Regions from separate parts of the Proteiniclasticum sp. C24MP genome, predicted to be linked through region 2. Evidence: predicted binding sites of a transcription regulator. Region 2 holds the regulator's gene; each other region holds the start of a gene.
The links. Region 2 encodes HrcA, which represses chaperone genes, less so after heat shock. Its sites were predicted from a motif close to TGTTAGCACTCNNNNNNNNNGAGTGCTAACA; they were not measured.
Positions count from the first base shown of each region.

Region 1: the regulator HrcA is predicted to act here: its motif matches at 2,020-2,050, upstream of ACHAL6_RS03670 (Hsp20/alpha crystallin family protein).
Region 3: the regulator HrcA is predicted to act here: its motif matches at 3,011-3,041, upstream of groES (co-chaperone GroES).

Region 1 is NZ_JBINJW010000002.1:113,506-119,442, reverse strand. Features, by position in the region: gene ACHAL6_RS03685 (ATP/GTP-binding protein) at 1-405, shown strand, start outside; gene ACHAL6_RS03680 (hypothetical protein) at 414-1,016, shown strand; gene ACHAL6_RS03675 (HAD family hydrolase) at 1,256-1,876, shown strand; gene ACHAL6_RS03670 (Hsp20/alpha crystallin family protein) at 2,083-2,529, shown strand; gene ACHAL6_RS03665 (sugar-binding transcriptional regulator) at 2,635-3,585, opposite strand; gene ACHAL6_RS03660 (glycerol-3-phosphate dehydrogenase) at 3,913-4,950, shown strand; gene xylB (xylulokinase) at 5,032-5,937, shown strand, end outside.
Region 2 is NZ_JBINJW010000009.1:25,170-31,106, reverse strand. Features, by position in the region: gene dnaJ (molecular chaperone DnaJ) at 1-1,066, opposite strand, end outside; gene dnaK (molecular chaperone DnaK) at 1,183-3,021, opposite strand; gene grpE (nucleotide exchange factor GrpE) at 3,034-3,693, opposite strand; gene hrcA (heat-inducible transcriptional repressor HrcA) at 3,680-4,732, opposite strand; gene ACHAL6_RS08260 (DUF4236 domain-containing protein) at 5,092-5,937, opposite strand, start outside.
Region 3 is NZ_JBINJW010000005.1:32,014-37,950, reverse strand. Features, by position in the region: gene ACHAL6_RS05800 (DeoR/GlpR family DNA-binding transcription regulator) at 1-151, opposite strand, end outside; gene groL (chaperonin GroEL) at 1,070-2,686, opposite strand; gene groES (co-chaperone GroES) at 2,703-2,984, opposite strand; gene ACHAL6_RS05785 (TIGR01906 family membrane protein) at 3,314-3,958, shown strand; gene ACHAL6_RS05780 (HutP family protein) at 4,033-4,446, shown strand; gene ACHAL6_RS05775 (ABC transporter substrate-binding protein) at 4,728-5,699, shown strand; gene ACHAL6_RS05770 (ABC transporter permease) at 5,699-5,937, shown strand, end outside.

The DNA of each region.
Region 1 (5,937 bases), on a different contig from region 2:
ATTAGCTTTTCTCAAGAATCTTCTGGTACAATACAATTGCTAGAGATTATTCCATATCTATTGATGAGTATCGAAGGCGACACTGTAGTCATCGATGAAATTGATACGGGTATCCACGATATTTTAATTCATCGACTGTTAAGTAATATGTCGGAACTGATCAAGGGCCAATTAATTTTAACCACCCACAACACAATGCTCTTGGATTCAGATATTGATCCACAATCCATCTATGTGTTTTTTGTTGATAGCGAAGCTAATAAATTACTGGTACCGATCACGAATTTTGAAAATAGAGCACATCCTAACCTGAATTATAGAAACAGATACTTGAAAGGTATGTATGGTGGTGTTCCTATTCCGCAGGATATTGATTTTGAAGAACTTATTGAAATACTGGAATAGGGGTATTTATGAGGAAATTTGATAAATCTTTTTTAAAAGCAGTTGTGATTGTACATGGCAAATCTGAGAAACAGATGTGTGACTATATTAAATCCAATTTGAGATTGAAACTGGAGATTTATGGTGATAAGAATGGGGAGAAGTCAATCCAGATTACCAGTATTATGAGAACGCTGAATAATACAAAGTTTGAAACATTGAGTAAATTTCGCGCTCATTTCTCAGACGCTTTCTCGGAAACTGGAAGGAAAAAATCTGGAATTCATGAGAAAAAGTTCAAGATATTTATAATTATGGATACAGATGACTGCAATGATGTAGAACTAGAGAATTTCAAAAATAAGGATATGTTCATAAAACATTGGGCTTATAGATACATAGTACCGATATGGAATACTCCGGATTTGGAAGAAGTTCTAGTAAAAGCGAAAATACCATTTAGAAAAAAAGGAAACAGAAGAAAAGAAGAATACGTAGATATTTTTCCGGTGTCTGATAAATATGCAACATCCGACAGAGTTCAATTAGCAGATTTGATGGAATTGCTTTCAGATAATCCTGATACAAATCTGGAAGAATTCATAAAGTTCTGTTTAGAAATTGCACATTGATTCATAAATTGACATTCTTAATAATTGGACTAAGGTGATAGCAGCGGTAATAATATACTATTTAATTAAGCTTCTGGATGAGTAAGTGTTTATTTACACTTATTGAAGGTAATAGAAACTATTGATTTCAAAAGGATAGTATATGTTGAACTATGCTATCTTTTTATTATTAGGCAGAATTATTAGTATAAGTATGGGCGCACTTTCAAAAGATCAATTAGAGAAATGGAGTGAATAGTATGAAAAAAATCAGGAATATCATATTTGATATCGGAAATGTGCTGGTGAGATTTGACCCTCTGGACTATCTCATCAGGACCTATGGAGAAGATTTTGAAACCATAAAGCTTCTTCATCTGAATATCTTTTCCGGTGAGGAGTGGAAACTCCTGGACCAGGGACTGCTTACAACAGAGGAAGCCATAGCTCGGATCGAAGAACGAATACCAGAGCACAAAGATGCGGTGGAGAAGATCATGCGCACCTGGGAGACTTTTCTCATTGATGAGATCAGCTCCTCGGTTTATTTTCTGAAGAAGTTCAAGAAGATGGGATATAAAATCTATGCGCTATCCAATTATCCGGAAAGAGGGTTTTTCTATACTGAAAGCACTTTCCCTGTATTCGAACTCTTTGATGGAAAAGTGATTTCCTATGATGTCCGAGAAGTGAAGCCAGGAAAGAGAATCTATGAGATTCTTCTGAAGAAGTACCAGCTGAAGGCAGAGGAGTGCATCTTCATCGATGATACGCTGGTAAACATTAAGACTGCAGAAGAATTAGGAATCAATGGTGTACACTATATACATAGTAATCAGCTCATGGAGCTTTATCTTAAACTGGCGGAAGAGGCCAGATAAAGTCGAAAAATATCTGGATTTGGTGAATTTCAGTGAATAAATCGGATTGTTTTCATTTTACACAACTTGACTGAAGCTTTTTCTGATTTTCTCGATTTTTCAGTTTTGAAAAACAGAAAGTCATATGTTATAACATAATTGTAAGTTAGCACTCGGTGGGCGAGAGTGCTAACGATAGTAAAATATCAGTAAAGGAGTTGTTGGAAATGGCAGGTTTAGTACCATTCAACAGAAAGAAAAATGATCTGATGAACATTGGGTTTGATGACTTCCACAGCATGCTAGATGACTTTTTTGCGGATGCATGGCCTACAAGAAGAAGCCTTCAGTCAGATACCTTCAAGGTGGATGTTCAGGAAGAGGACAAAGAGTATATCGTTCAGGCTGAACTGCCAGGCGTAAAGAAGGAAGAAATCAGTCTGTCTCTGGAAGACGGAAGATTACGCATTGGCGTTCAGAGAGACGAAAAGAAAGAAGAGAAAGAGAAAAACTACATCCACAAGGAAAGAAGATACTGCTCCATGGAAAGAAACATCTTCCTGCAGGAAGCAGACAGTGAAGGCATCAGTGCAAAACTGGAAGACGGTGTTCTGAAGATCCATATTCCCAAGACAGAACATGTCGATACCTCAAAGAAGATTGAAATCGAATAGAGAACATAAGTTAAACCTCACCGGCATCCATAGCCCAGGATGCCGGTGAGGTTTTTTATGAAGCCTATGCTTTAAGCACGATCTCTATTTCATTCTTCCTGTGGGTTACATGGGGGTAAGTCTTATAATCTCTTCTGCTGTAGGCGCATCGATGTAAAGACTGTCTACTAGGTTTCCCTTCAGCACCGCTTTGATGATCATGGCCTTTTCCTTCCCCACAGCCACCAGGAGCTTGTTTGGGATTTTCCGGATCACTGAAAGGGGCGCTGCAATGACTCTCTTGTCCATTTCCGGATCCAGAAGCTCACCTTCATCATTCAGGAAGTGGGAACAGCAGTCTCCGATGCCGCCTTTCTCTTTGATTACGCTGTAGCTCTCTTCATTGATGACGCCCATCTCGTAGAGTACGGAAGGTCTTTCCAGATTACCCACGGAAAAGACGGCGGTGTCACATTTCTTGGCCATGGCAAGAATCTGATCGATCTGATGATCCTGCTTGATGGCGTCAGCGATGAAGGCCTGATCCACCATGGCAGGAGCGGGAATCTGATAGCCGCTTCCATTGACGCTGTCCACGAAGCTCTTGAGAATATCAAGGGCTCCGGACTCATAGACGGCTCTTGAAAAACCGCCGCTGAGCTGAATCACGGAAACGCCCTGTCTTTTGATGGCTGGTAGCTGCTTGGCAAGCACCGCCAGGGTGTTTCCCCAGTGGACGCCAAGGATGCTGTCGTTTTTAATGAATCGTGGAAGATCCTCAGCCAAGGCGCCGCAGACATCCTGCAGCAGTACCTGTCTGTTTCCCACAAGATCGGGAACAATGACGGCGCGCCTAAGGGGGAACCGTTCCAGCAGTTCCTTCTCCAGATCGCTGTAGGACAGCACCGATTCCTTGACGCGCACCTCGATGAGCCCCATATCCATGGCACTCTTCAGGAGTCTGCTCACATTGGATTTACTGATTCCTTCCTTTTCACCAATCTGGACCTGACTCATATTCAGTTCATAATACATTTTCGATATTCTCAGAATCTGACTGAGTTTCTTTGCATCCATTACGTATCTCCCATTCTCATGAATCAGCAGAAATCTGCCAGTCCTTCATGAATTCTATACTTTCTTTATATTAAAGATACTGGGTAAGAAGGATGCTTGTCAAGAAAGGTGATATCCGTAAGATGCTCCAGAAGAAGAGGAAAAGAGAAGAACAGGAGGATTCTTATGAGAAATCCGAAATGTTGCAACTTTTCCCAACCACCCTGAAAACAATTTCATAAAAATGATACCGTTTAATTTTAAATATGGGAAATTTCCCAAAGTAGTATTTACTTTTCCCAAAGCCAGTCGTAAGATGGTACCATAAACGGAAACGGAGGTAGAGAAATGAGTATTGTTACTTTGATCGGTTCAGGGCAGATGGCTTCTGCACTCACCTTTCCACTATATGAGAACGGACATGAAGTGAGACTTGTGGGCAGTCCCCTGGATGATGCCATCATAGACAGACTTCGAAAAGATGATTATCACGAGAATCTGAGAAGAACACTTCACAGCGGAATAAAATACTACAAGATCACAGAGGTGGAAGAGGCGCTGAAGGATGCGGACCTTGCGGTCTGCGGGGTATCCAGTTTCGGTGTGGACTGGTTTGCAGACAATATGCTGCCCATTCTGCCAGAGAGCATTCCACTGCTCTCCGTGACCAAGGGTATGCTGGATGGAGAAGATGGTACGCTGACAACCTATCCGGAGTACTGGGAGAAAAAACTTGCCGAAGAAAGCAAGCTGAAGATCTATGCCATAGGCGGTCCCTGCACCGCAAGAGACCTGGCCGATCACGATCAGTCCTTTGTGGGATTCTGCGGAAGAGACATGCAAGAGCTGAGAAGGATCAGAAGCTACTTTGAAACAGACTACTATTTCATCAGTCTCACAGAAGATGTGGTGGGCCTGGAATCGGCAGTGGCGCTGAAAAACGGATATGCACTGGGTACAGCACTTGCCATAGGCATTGCGGAAAAACTTGGTGATGATGGCGTAAGTCACAACAATTCCCAGTCCGCACTTTTTCAGCAGAGCGTAAAGGAGATGTATCATCTTCTTGAAATCATCGGGGGAGGCACAAAGAACATCATGTTTGCGGCAGGAGACCTCAATGTGACGGTGGCTGCAGGAAGAAGCAGAACCGTAGGTCTTCTTCTTGGAAAAGGATACACCATAGAGGAAGCCACAGAAGCACTGAAAGGGGAAACCCTGGAAGCGGTGGTCATTGCCACAAGAACCGCAAGAGCCGTAAAGGCCATGGCGGAAAGAGGAAAACTCGACATCAAGGACTTTCCACTCCTCATGCATGTGGACAGTCTGCTTAATGAAGGGGCTAAGCTGAACATTCCCTGGAAGGCTTTCCAGAGGGAAATGTAGAAAAGGACAAACTGAAACTGTAAAACAGAAGGCATAGACAATGAAAAAATAAAGAATATAAATGAAAAGGAGCTTATCAAAATGGAGTATTATTTAGGTTTGGATTTGGGGACAGGAAGCCTTAAGACGGTGCTGTTTGATGTGAACGGAAAGGAAGTGGCGGTATCAGAAAAAGAATATCCGCTGTATCAGCCCCATAACGGCTGGTCCGAGCAGGATCCGGAAGACTGGTACATGGTGTCCATAGAAACCATCAGAAACGTCATCAGAGACAGTGGGGTACCAAGCGAATCCGTCAAGGGACTGGGCATATCCGGACAGATGATGGGTGCGGTGATGATGGACAAGGATGGAAAGGTCCTAAGACGTGCCATTCTATGGAACGATGGCAGAACTTCGGAATCCTGTGAACATGTGCGAGAGATCGTAGGGGATGATCTCTTCATGAAGTATTCACTCACACCAGCAAGACCTGGCCTTACAGCAGCGAAGATCCAGTGGGTGAAGGACAATGAGCCTGAACTCTACGAAAAGGTGGCACACATCCATCTGCCGAAGGATTATCTGAGATATCGCCTGACAGGAGAATATGCAACGGAAGTATCAGATGCCTCCGCCATGCAGCTTCTCGATATACCAAACAGAAAATGGGCGACGGAGATTCTGGAGAAGATGGAGCTCACCGAGGAAATGCTCGGGAAAGTCTACGAGTCCCATGAGATCACAGGATATCTTCTTCCAGAAGTGGCGGAAGCCACAGGACTGACCACGGACTGTGCAGTAGTGGGCGGAGCCAGCGACAACGCGGCTGCGGGAGTCGGAACAGGAATCGTATCTCCTGGACGTGCCATGACCACCATCGGCACATCAGGAACCGTATTCGCCTATTCAGAGAAACCGCTGCTGGATCCTCATAAATCCGTATACACCTTCTGCATGCCCATACCAGGTGCATGGCACTACATGGGCAGCGTGAACTCAGCCGGA
Region 2 (5,937 bases):
AAGCTTCCATAAACTGATACAGCGCTTCTTTCTGCGCATCGTTCAGCTTCTTCGGCACATCCACGATCACATTGACATACTGGTCTCCTCTTGCTCCGCTTCTGGAATTGACCATGGTAACACCTTTTCCTTTTAATCTGAATAGTGTTCCGGACTGTGTTCCAGATGGAATTTCATAAGACACATCGCCATCGATGGTAGGCACCTTCACTTCTTTGCCTAGTGCAGCCTCCGCGATATTGATATGTGTATCCACATAAATGTCATTGCCCTTTCGGATAAAGAACTTGTGTGGCTTCACATTGATCACGATATGAAGATCCCCTGAAGGACCCCCTTTCGCTCCCTTGTCTCCCTGACCTCTCAGCGGCATCACATTGCCTGAATCAACACCGGCAGGAACCTTGACACTGATCTTTCTTCTCTGTCTGACCTGGCCTTTTCCTTTACAGTTATCACATGGATCTGAAATCATTTCTCCATTACCGCCACAGGTCGGACAAACCGATTCCTGCACCATATTGCCAAACAGAGTCTGTCTCTGGACTCTTACCGTCCCTGACCCATGACAGGTCTTACAGGTTTCTGGTGTGGAGCCTTTCTTGGCTCCTGAACCATTACAGACATCGCAGTCCTCGGTTCTTGTGATTGTAACATCCTTATCTACACCAAACACCGCTTCTTCAAAAGTAAGATCCAGTCTGTATTCCAGATCAGCACCTCTTCTTGGGCCTGTTCTTCTTCTGGATCCTCCACCGAATCCGCCACCAAAGAAGGATTCGAAGATATCTCCGAAATCACCGAAGTCCTGCGCACTGTAGCCTGCTCCTGCTCCACCCGCATTGAAGTCCGTTGTTCCGAACTGATCATACTGGGCTTTCTTCTGAGGATCCGAGAGCACCTGATAGGCTTCATTGATTTCCTTGAACTTTTCTTCAGCTTCCTTGTCACCTGGATTCTTATCTGGATGATATTTTATCGCAAGCTTTCTGAAAGCACTCTTAATCTGTTTTTCATCGGCACCCTTCTGAAGTCCTAAAATCTCATATAAGTCTCTTTTTGCCATTCTTACACCACCTATTATTTCGCACTGCCTTCAGTCAAGGCATAGAATACGGATTAATTTCAAGTAGGGAAGGGCAATCCTGCCCATCCCTATTGAACACCTTTAGTATTATAACCTTATTCGTTGTCATCCTCAACCTTGAAATCCGCATCGACAACATTATCATCCTGTGGGCCTTGTGCGCCTGCTTCAGTAGCTTCTGCTCCCTGATTCTTTGCAGCTTCCGCTTCATAGATCTTTGAAGATACGCCGTAGAACTCGTTGGTCAGCTCTTCTGTAGCCTTCTTGATCGCTTCCATGTCGTTGCTGTCCTTGATGTTCTTCAGCACTTCCATTTTTTCTTCGAGCTTTGCCTTATCCTCGTCGCTTACTTTGTCCTTCAGCTCTTCCAGAGACTTTTCTGTCTGATAGATGGCCTGGTCCGCATTGTTCTTGGTCTCTACTTCTTCTTTCTTCTTCTTGTCTTCTTCAGCGAATCTTTCCGCTTCTTTTACTGCCTTATCGATTTCATCATCGGACAGGTTTGTAGAAGCTGTGATGGTGATGTTCGCTTCCTTGTTTGTCGCCTTGTCCACTGCAGTGACCTTTACGATACCATTGGCATCGATATCGAAGGTGACTTCAATCTGAGGTACGCCTCTTCTTGCAGCTGCGATTCCTGATAGTGTGAATCTTCCAAGGGTCTTGTTATCCGCTGCCATCTGTCTTTCACCCTGTACAACATGAACTTCTACAGATGTCTGTCCATCTGCTGCAGTTGTGAAGATCTGGCTCTTCTTTGTTGGGATGGTTGTATTTCTTTCAATGATCGGAGTAGATACTCCACCATAGGTTTCCAGTCCAAGGGTAAGTGGTGTTACGTCAAGCAGAAGAATATCCTTCACTTCACCTGTCAGTACACCAGCCTGAATTGCTGCACCCAGTGCAACCACTTCATCGGCATTGACACCCTTGGAAGGTTCCTTTCCTGTGAAGTCCTTGATGGCATCAATGACAGCTGGAATTCTTGTGGAACCACCTACAAGGATCACCTTGTCGATGTCATTCATGGTCAGACCTGCATCACTGAGTGATTTCTTCATTGGCTCGATGGTCGCCTTCACAAGGTCTCCTGTAAGCTCATTGAATTTTGCTCTTGTAAGGGTCATGTCAATATGCTTTGGACCTGTAGCATCTGCTGTGATGAATGGCAGGTTGATGGTTGTGGATGTGGAGGAAGATAGCTCCACCTTCGCCTTTTCAGCTGCTTCCTTCAGTCTCTGAAGTGCCATCTTGTCTGATCTCAGATCAATACCGTTGTTCTTCTTGAACTCGTCAGCAATGTAGTTCATGACTCTGTCGTCAAAGTCATCTCCACCAAGCTTTGTATTACCGTTTGTGGAAAGCACTTCAAATACGCCATCTCCTAGATCGAGAATGGAAACGTCGAAAGTACCGCCACCTAAGTCGAATACAAGGATCTTATGTGCTTCGTCACCCTTGTCCAGTCCATAGGCAAGGGAGGCTGCTGTTGGTTCATTGATGATTCTCAGCACTTCAAGTCCTGCAATCTTACCTGCATCCTTGGTTGCCTGTCTCTGGGAGTCATTGAAGTACGCTGGAACTGTGATGACAGCCTGTGTCACCTTTTCTCCAAGGTAGGATTCAGCATCCGCTTTAAGCTTCCCAAGCACCATAGCTGATATTTCCTGAGGTGTATACTCTTTTCCTTCAATGCTGAATTTCTTGTCTGTACCCATATATCTCTTTGCAGAAGCGATGGTTTTGTCGGGATTTGTGATGGCCTGTCTCTTGGCTACCTGTCCGACCAGTCTTTCTCCATTGGCCTGGAAGGAAACCACAGATGGTGTTGTTCTTCCACCTTCAGAGCTTGTGATGATGACCGGGTCTCCACCTTCCATAACTGCGACTACTGAGTTTGTTGTTCCTAAATCAATACCTATTACTTTTGACATTTATTCTTCCTCCTAATTTGCGACTTTTACTACGCTATATCTTATTATTTTTTCATCTCTCTGATATCCCTTGAGAAACACCTGAACGATTTCCTTTTCTCCCAGAGATGGGTCATCCACATGCATGACCGCCTCGTGGAAGTTCGGATCAAAAAGGGCTTCTGTATCTATTTCAGACACTTTCAGCTTCTTCAAGGAATCCTTGAACTGGGTCAGCGTCATGTCTACACCCTTTCTCAGGGAATCCACATCACCTGACTCCACCTTCAGTGAAGCTTCCAGATTATCCAGTACAGGTAGCAGCTCCTTCACCACTTCAGCAATACTGTCTGTATAGATGCCGTCCTTTTCCTTCTGGGTTCTTTTTCTGTAGTTTTCATATTCGGCATTCAGTCTTGTAAGTCTGTCTTTCAGAGCCTGATTTTCATTTTCCAGCTTCCTGATCCCTTCGAGCATTTCTTTCTTCTTCCTGAATAGTTCTTTCATATCAATCGTACTTTCTACCTGCTCTTCCGTTTTTTCTTCTGCTGTCACTTCCTGTTCAGATGTTTCCACATCTTCAGATTCTTCTACAAAAACCTCATCCTTCATATCTGTCACTTCCTGAGCTGAGTCCTGTCGCTTCTCTTCCTTCGCGACATCCTGGAGATCTTTGTTCTTATCCTCCGTCATTTACATCCTCCTCATTGAGCCTTTTACCAAGCTCTTTCTTTACATTATTTATGATTGACACTACCTTGGAATAATCCAGTCTCTTCGGTCCGATGAGATTGATTGTTCCTACATTTTCATCGTTGATCTTGTAACTGGTAGTGATGATCGTGAAATCTTTCGCTTCCGGCAGACTCAGTTCTTCTCCCAGTGTGATGAGCATATCTTCATTGGCATCATCCACATCGTGGAACAGAAGATCCGGCTGTTCCAGCAGCCCCAGAAAATCCTTCATTTTGTTCACATCGGAAAACTCAGGATAGTTCAGGATCTTGGATGTGCCGTCTACAAAGTATCTGTTCTCCTGGGCTTCTTCATTAAGACTTTCATATACTGCTGAAAGAATGGAAAGAAACAGTTCATCATACCCTTCCAGGTCATTCTTAAGGCTGTTGACGATATGAAGATTGATGTCTTCAATGTTCATGTCTTTCAGCTTCAGATTGAGAAGATTACAGATGTTCATCAGCACTTCCGGTTCCGGTGAATGGTTCAGTCTGATCAGTTTATGCGTAATGGCTCCATGGTCTACCATAATCACTGCAAGGATGGTATTTTTCTCCATGCTGATCAGCTGGATGTTCTTCACATGGGCTTTCGATATACTGGGCTTCTTGGCCACAACAGCCAGATTCGTCAGTTCCGACAGCATCATGGCTGTCTGCTTCATGATCTTATCGATCTCGAAAGCGGCCATGGTGATGATCTTTTCTTCGATAAACGAAACTTCTTCCGGACTTAGAGATTCCAGTGTCATCAGTTTATCTATATACATTCTGTATCCTTTTGCCGATGGTATTCTTCCGGAAGATGAATGAAGCTGATCGAGATACCCCAGTTCTTCCAGGTCAGACATCTCATTTCTGATGGTGGCAGAACTGATACCAAGCTGGTATTTCTTTTCTAAAGTTCTCGAGCCCACAGGTTCACCAGTCATGATATAGTCTGTGACGATCGCCTTCAATATTTCCAGTTTTCTGCTGTCCATCTGATTTGACATCTTTCTCACCCCTTTACTAGCACTCGCACTCAATGAGTGCTAACAGCTACGATAATAAAATAACATCTCAGATGTTATTTGTAAATACCCCTGAATAGTTGAAATCAGGGATTCGATATTATTTTTCCGCTTTAAATGAATATATTGGCCTTTTGCTTCAAAATGTTCGCTTTTTCTCCCGTTATCAACAGGATATTCTGAAAACCGCTGCATTTCAGGAACAATCAGATTGTACCAAATGAATATTAAAACAAAGTTAAATACTATCCAGCTCCTTTATTCTCTGCCCAATCTAGTCCTGAAGCTGTTTCCCCCATGAAGTCGGACTGAAAAAAGCTCCATATTCTGGAGCTTTTCTGTCATATTTTCAGTTCATCGACCTCTTTGAAGCCTCTGGTTTTCACAAATTCCACTTCATGTCTGAAATTGGTCAGAGCATCAAATGGATTCACTTTCTCAAGATTCAGCTTTCTGAATGTATTCCTGTCAATGAGTATGGATAGAATTCTCTTGCTTTCGTCGACGCCACTGTACTTGTTTTTTTCCGTTTCCCACACATTGACCAGCACATCTTCCACTGGCAGTATATTGAGCAGATTACGCGCTGTTCGAAATACTAGCCCTGATACGAACTGATTGGCGATGTCGTAATAGTCCGTTTTCGTGTATTTTTTGATGGATAGCTTCCCGGTGGGCGTCAGGGCTTTATACTCCTCTGGGATGAAATCATCAATACTGAGTGTCATATCCACCTTCAGAGAGTCATGGTCCGTGTAGCTGAAGTCCATGTTCCTGACATAATGACCAAGCTCCTCACTTAATTTCAGGTCTTCCAGTACCTCCAGATAACTTTCCTTGTCATCATGCAGCATCTTATCTGCAATGATTCTGTTGTTCTGCCAGGCAGTATAGAGTTCCTCATCCATTTTTCTGGCTTCCTCAAGCACTTCCTTTGATTTGTCTTCGAAATCGCCTTTCTTGAAGACTCTTGCAAATAACCCCGGTCTGTTCTCTTCAACCAGCTTCATGGCTTCTTCTGTATGAGGACCCGTTTTTCCTTTCTCGAAAGGCTCTGCTTCCACCTTGACCTCTTCCCAGTCGATTCCACTGGGATAATCCTCATAGTGATGAAGGGTCGTGATCAGTGCGATATCTTCACGGTACGCATTGACCTCTGCTTCCGGATCAGAAAACCCGGATTCCTT
Region 3 (5,937 bases), on a different contig from region 2:
TCTTCAGCAGAAGCCCCTGCTCATCAAGAACCTTGATGTCGTTGCGTATGGTGACTTCTGAGCAGCTCAGAAGTTCGCTCAACTCCGTGACCTTCACAAATTCCTTCTGTTCTAGAATCTCGAGTATTTTCTTTCTTCTTGTCTGAAGCATAAGATGCACCTTTCCTTAATTTTCATTTATTTACGATTTCTTTTATTTTACCACCAAAACAGCACTTCTTACCAGTTTTTTTAACTGGCTTCATGATGATGTGCATATACAAAACATGCACATCAGAAAAGCCCGATGCTTACCCACTGACCGGTCCAGACATTCACGCTTACGATGATCATATAGGAACACTTCAAATTCTAACGATGATTTCATATTATATAATCCAATGATGATACTATTTTATGATTATCGCTTTCATTCTTGTAGATAAATAATTATTGATATATACTAAACTTAAGTATTTAACAGATATATCAGATGATCATTCAGTACTGATAGAATTTATGATGGATGTATAGAATCAGGTAGTATGAACAAAAGACGACAATAGGATGTAGCTGTCATACAGAAAATGAGTCAGGCGACGCACAAATCAATCTTATAAGGAGTGATCTAACATCAGCATTTTACTTTCACCTTTTACCATATTGGCATTTGTCATACTATCCAGTATCACAATCAATTCTATTCTGCAAAGCAAGGTACCCAGAAAAACTTATATGCTGATTAATAGCATCGCCATGCTACCAGCGATACCTGCATCTTGGTTGATGACTACATCTCTTTTCTCATCAGCGGATAGATTTTTCCACTTCTATTTGTCTTTGATGTTTACAGTGATTATAATCTTATCACTCCTATTCCGAATAATTCAGTACAAGAAAGATGAATTATAAAGAACTATAGAATTCACTCAGAGATGACGCTTTTAGTGAATACCACCGTATCATTATTTCAGCATAGGTTTCATACGAAAATTAAAACACACTGCGGATAGCTATAATCAGAAAGACCGTAGACACTGAATCAACAGTATCTACGGTCTATTTTTGACTATTGTTTCCTGAATTCCTGCTAGTACATTCCACCCATATCAGGAGCGGGCATTGCAGGTGTATCTTCCTTGATGTCCACTACAGCCGCTTCCGTGGTTAGGAAGGTCGCTGCAACAGATGCCGCATTCTGAAGTGCGGACCTTGTCACCTTGGTAGGATCTACGATTCCGGCTTTGACCATATCCACCAGTTCCTGGGAAATGATATTGAATCCGATTCCCTTTTCACTGCTTTTGACCTTTTCAATGACAACGGATCCTTCTACACCACCGTTCTTGGCAATCTGTCTAAGAGGCTCTTCCAGCGCACGCTTCACGATGTTGATTCCGACCTGTATATCTGAATCTTCACTGGTAAGGTCAGCTAAGCCGTTCATGACATTGATGTAGGCTGTTCCACCACCAGGAACGATACCTTCCTCCACTGCAGCCTTGGTTGCTGCCAGTGCATCTTCCATTCTCAGTTTCTTTTCCTTCAGTTCTGTTTCTGAAGCTGCACCAACCTTGATGACTGCAACGCCACCGGCCAGTTTCGCCAGTCTTTCCATGAGCTTTTCCTTGTCGAACTCAGATGTGGTTTCTTCAATCTGACTCTTCAGCACATTGACTCTGTTTTCAATGTCTTCCTTATGTCCTCTTCCGCTGATCACAACCGTTTCGTCCTTATTGACTCTGACTGTGTCTGCGCTTCCAAGCATATCAAGGGTAGCATCCTTCAGTTCTCTGCCCAGTTCTTCTGAAATCACCTGTCCACCGGTTAGGATGGCGATGTCCTGAAGCATTTCCTTTCTTCTGTCTCCGAAACCTGGTGCCTTTACCGCCACGCAGGTGAAGGTACCTCTCAGTTTGTTGACCACCAGTGTAGCCACAGCTTCACTTTCGATGTCGTCCGCAATCAGAAGAAGCTTTTTGCCGGTCTGTACGATCTGTTCCAGAATCGGAAGGATTTCCTGTATGGTTGAAATCTTCTTGTCTGTAATAAGGATGTATGGGTCATCAAGAACCGCTTCCATCTTCTCTGTATTGGTTGCCATATAGGCGGAAACATATCCTCTGTCAAACTGCATCCCTTCCACGACTTCAAGCTCTGTACCGAAGCTCTTGGATTCCTCTACAGTGATGACGCCTTCTGTGCCCACTTTCTCCATGGCATCGGAAATCAGCTGTCCTACTTCCTCGTCTCCTGCTGAAACCGCAGCAACCTTGGCGATGTCATCTTTTCCTCTGATGGAGATGCTCTGTTCCTTGATCGCTTCCACAGCCTTGTCTACAGCCATCTTGATTCCCTGTCTGATGAACATGGGATTGGCTCCCGCTGTGACATTCTTAAGCCCTTCCTTGATCATTGCCTGCGCAAGTACGGTAGCTGTGGTTGTTCCGTCACCAGCCACATCATTGGTTCTTGTGGCAACTTCTTTGACCAGCTGGGCGCCCATGTTCTCGTAGGCATCTTCCAGTTCGATTTCTCTTGCGATGGTCACACCATCATTAGTGATCAGTGGTGCGCCGAATTTCTTCTCCAGAACCACATTTCTTCCTTTGGGTCCTAAGGTCACCTTGACGGTATCCGCCAGGATGTCCACACCCTTCTGCATCGCTCTTCTTGCTTCTTCACCATATATGATTGTCTTAGCCATAATCTCTCTACTCCTCCTACTCTACAATTGCAAGGATGTCACTCTGTCTGACGACGATGACCTCTTCACCTTCATGCTTCACTTCTGTACCCGCATACTTGGAAAAGAGCACCTTGTCTCCCACTTTGACTTCCATCTCCACTTTATTGCCTTCCACAAATCCTCCCGGACCTACGGCAATGACTTCCGCTTCCTGTGGCTTTTCTTTGCTGGATCCTGTTAAAACGATTCCTGATTTTGTTGTTTCTTCTGCTTCAAGTCTCTTCAGCACGACTCTGTCCCCTAAAGGTCTGATCATTTGACATTCCTCCTAAAAGTTCGTTTTATTAGCACTCTCAACTGTCGAGTGCTAACACCTATTTCCTATTATAATTTATTTGATTCTTATTTCAAATATTATTTTACGGCCAATCTCTTAAATATGCCATAAAATCTTTTATTTCAGGCATTTAGCTGTGATTCTCTGAAAAAATCGCCCGTTCTCTTTCTCTTTTACCGTCTTATAAATCCCCTGAAATCATGATATCATTATTCAGAGGCTTAGACCAGTTTAGCCCATATTCTATAGTATGAAAGAGGTGAATCATACGGAAGAGTAGACAAGCATCATTCTTCTGTAGAACGATCATGCACAAAGCGAAAGAAATCCTATATGCCATAATCAATGCACTTATGATCATTTCCGGTTCTGTTCTTCTGGGACTGAACCTTCGATTTCTCTACTATTATAACATTCCAAGGATTCAGGCCATGAACCCGGAGTACTCCGGAAGGCTCATCAAGAATAATTATGATATCCTCATCGATTATCTCAATCCCTTCTACAGAGGAGATCTTTCCCTGGATGGACTTACCATGTCCAGTCAGGGTGAATTTCATTTCTATGAGGTGAAGGTCATCTTCGATCTTATCTTCATCCTTTTTGCGGTCACTCTTCTTCTTTCTCTCCTGATCTTCATCCAGAAAAGAAAGAAACGTGACTACCGGTACATGAAATACACCGCACTGCTTACATTCCTCATTCCGGTCATTTTAGGCATTCCTTTTGTCCTGGACTTTTCGAAGTCCTTTGTGGTCTTCCACGAGATCGCCTTCAGCAATGATTACTGGATCTTCGACCCACGGATCGATCCGGTCATCAGGATTCTCCCAGAATGGTTCTTTATGTATGCGGCGTTTCTCATCCTCATCCTCATGGCGATCACGGCCTTCCTGTTCTTCCTGGCTGGGAAATATGGAACAGGAAAACCTGAAAATGATGCAAAAGCATAACCATAAGAGAGAATCGTGCAAAGTAGAGGAAAATCTCTGATATAATGAAAGAAACGGTTTAAAGAGGTGCAGATATGATTTTGAGTCTGGATATACCAAAGGAAGCGGTCAGGCTTGCTTTGACGACAAGAGAAGAAGAAAAGGAACTCATCGTGAAAATACAGTCCATGGGCGGCCAGGCAGCCGCTGTTGATATAGGAGGCAATGTCTCCACAAGCATCGCCAAGATTCTGGAACGCGCCCTGGTGGCGTCCAAAAGAGCAGGTCTCATCCCTGAGGAATACGCAGCCGAAGGCGCCGTCATGGGCGCAGCAAGAGATGCCCTCATGCAGATTCTGGAAAGATCCAACAATCTCAATGTAGGCGGCAAGATCGGTCTTGTGCGTATGGGTGATGATATCGCCGTATGCATCTATGTGAGCATCGGTCTTCTTCACCTGAATGAATTCGCCATCGGCATCGGACATCGTACCCTCTCCCCAAGATAAGAGAATACAGTTCCATCACCAGGTATCGGTTTTCCGGTACCTGTTTCTTTTTTAACCAAATTTCAGAATATTGAGATGTAGTTGTTTACATTCTCCCCCTCTGTGCCAATCAGACAATTTACCAGCATTTTCATTTCCAAAGTATCAAGAAAACTCTTCTAAATTTAACACTATTCTCTAATTTTCATAAAAACAACCCTTGCAAAGGGACTTCCTCCTCTTTATAATTAGGTAATTCATGAAATATTCATGAATTATTGTAGTATTAGGAGGACGGAAGAATGGTAGGAAAAAAACTAATGGCTGCAGCAGCAGTGCTTATTGCCCTGGGGGCAGCAGGCTGCGAAAGCAAAGAAGATGTCGTAACGATCGGAATCAATCAGTTTGTCGTGCATGAGGCACTGGATGCTTCAAGACAGGGATTTCTGGATGTACTCAAGGAGAACGGTTATATTGAAGGCGAGAACATCGAAATCGACTATAAGAATGCACAGGGCGAACAGCCCACAGCACTGACCATCGCACAGGACTTTACAAACAGCAAGAAAGATCTGATTTTCGCAATCGCAACGCCAAGTGCTCAGGCATCCTATAATGCCACAAAAGAGATTCCCATCGTCATCACTGCGGTGACAGACCCTGTGGATGCAGGAATCGCTGAATCTTTTGAAGCATCAGGAACCAATGTCACAGGCACATCAGACGGTGTCCCCATCGGACCGCAGCTCGAGATCCTGAAAAAAGTGCTGCCCGAGGCAAAGACCATCGGCGTGATCTATAACACCTCAGAAGCCAATTCCATCTATCAGGTGAATCAGCTGAAGGCAGAAGCCGAAAAGCAGGGATTTACACTGAAGGAAGTGGGCATCACAAACCTCAATGATGTGAACTCCGTGCTGCCAACGGCACTGGAAGGCATCGATGTACTCTATACACCAACAGACAATACCGTGGCATCAGCCTATGCCATCATCATAAAACTGGCCACAGAAAAGAACGTTCCAGTGTTCTGCGCAGAAGATGCAGGCGTCAACGTAGGCGGACTCATCTCAGCAGGACTGGACTACTATGAACTCGGAAGAGAGACAGGACTCATCGCCATCGAAATCATCGAAGGCAAAAACCCCAAGGACCTCCCTATTTCAACGATGAAAAATCCAGTGATCGTGGTCAACGAAGACACAGCTTCAAAACTCGGGATCACCATTCCGGAGGAGATTTTAGCTGATGCGAAACTGGTAGGAGGTAACTGATGAATATCCTGATCAATATTCTGGAACAGGGAATGCTTTTTGCAGTTCTTGTCATGGGGATCTACATCACTTATAAGATCATGGACTTTCCGGATCTTTCTGTTGATGGCACCTATCCTCTGGGCGCAGCTGTCTGCGCAGTGCTTCTGCTGAGTGGAATGAATCCATGGGCAGCCACACTGCTCTCCGCACTGGTCGCTTCCCTGGGTGGACTCATCACAGGAGTCATTCATACGAA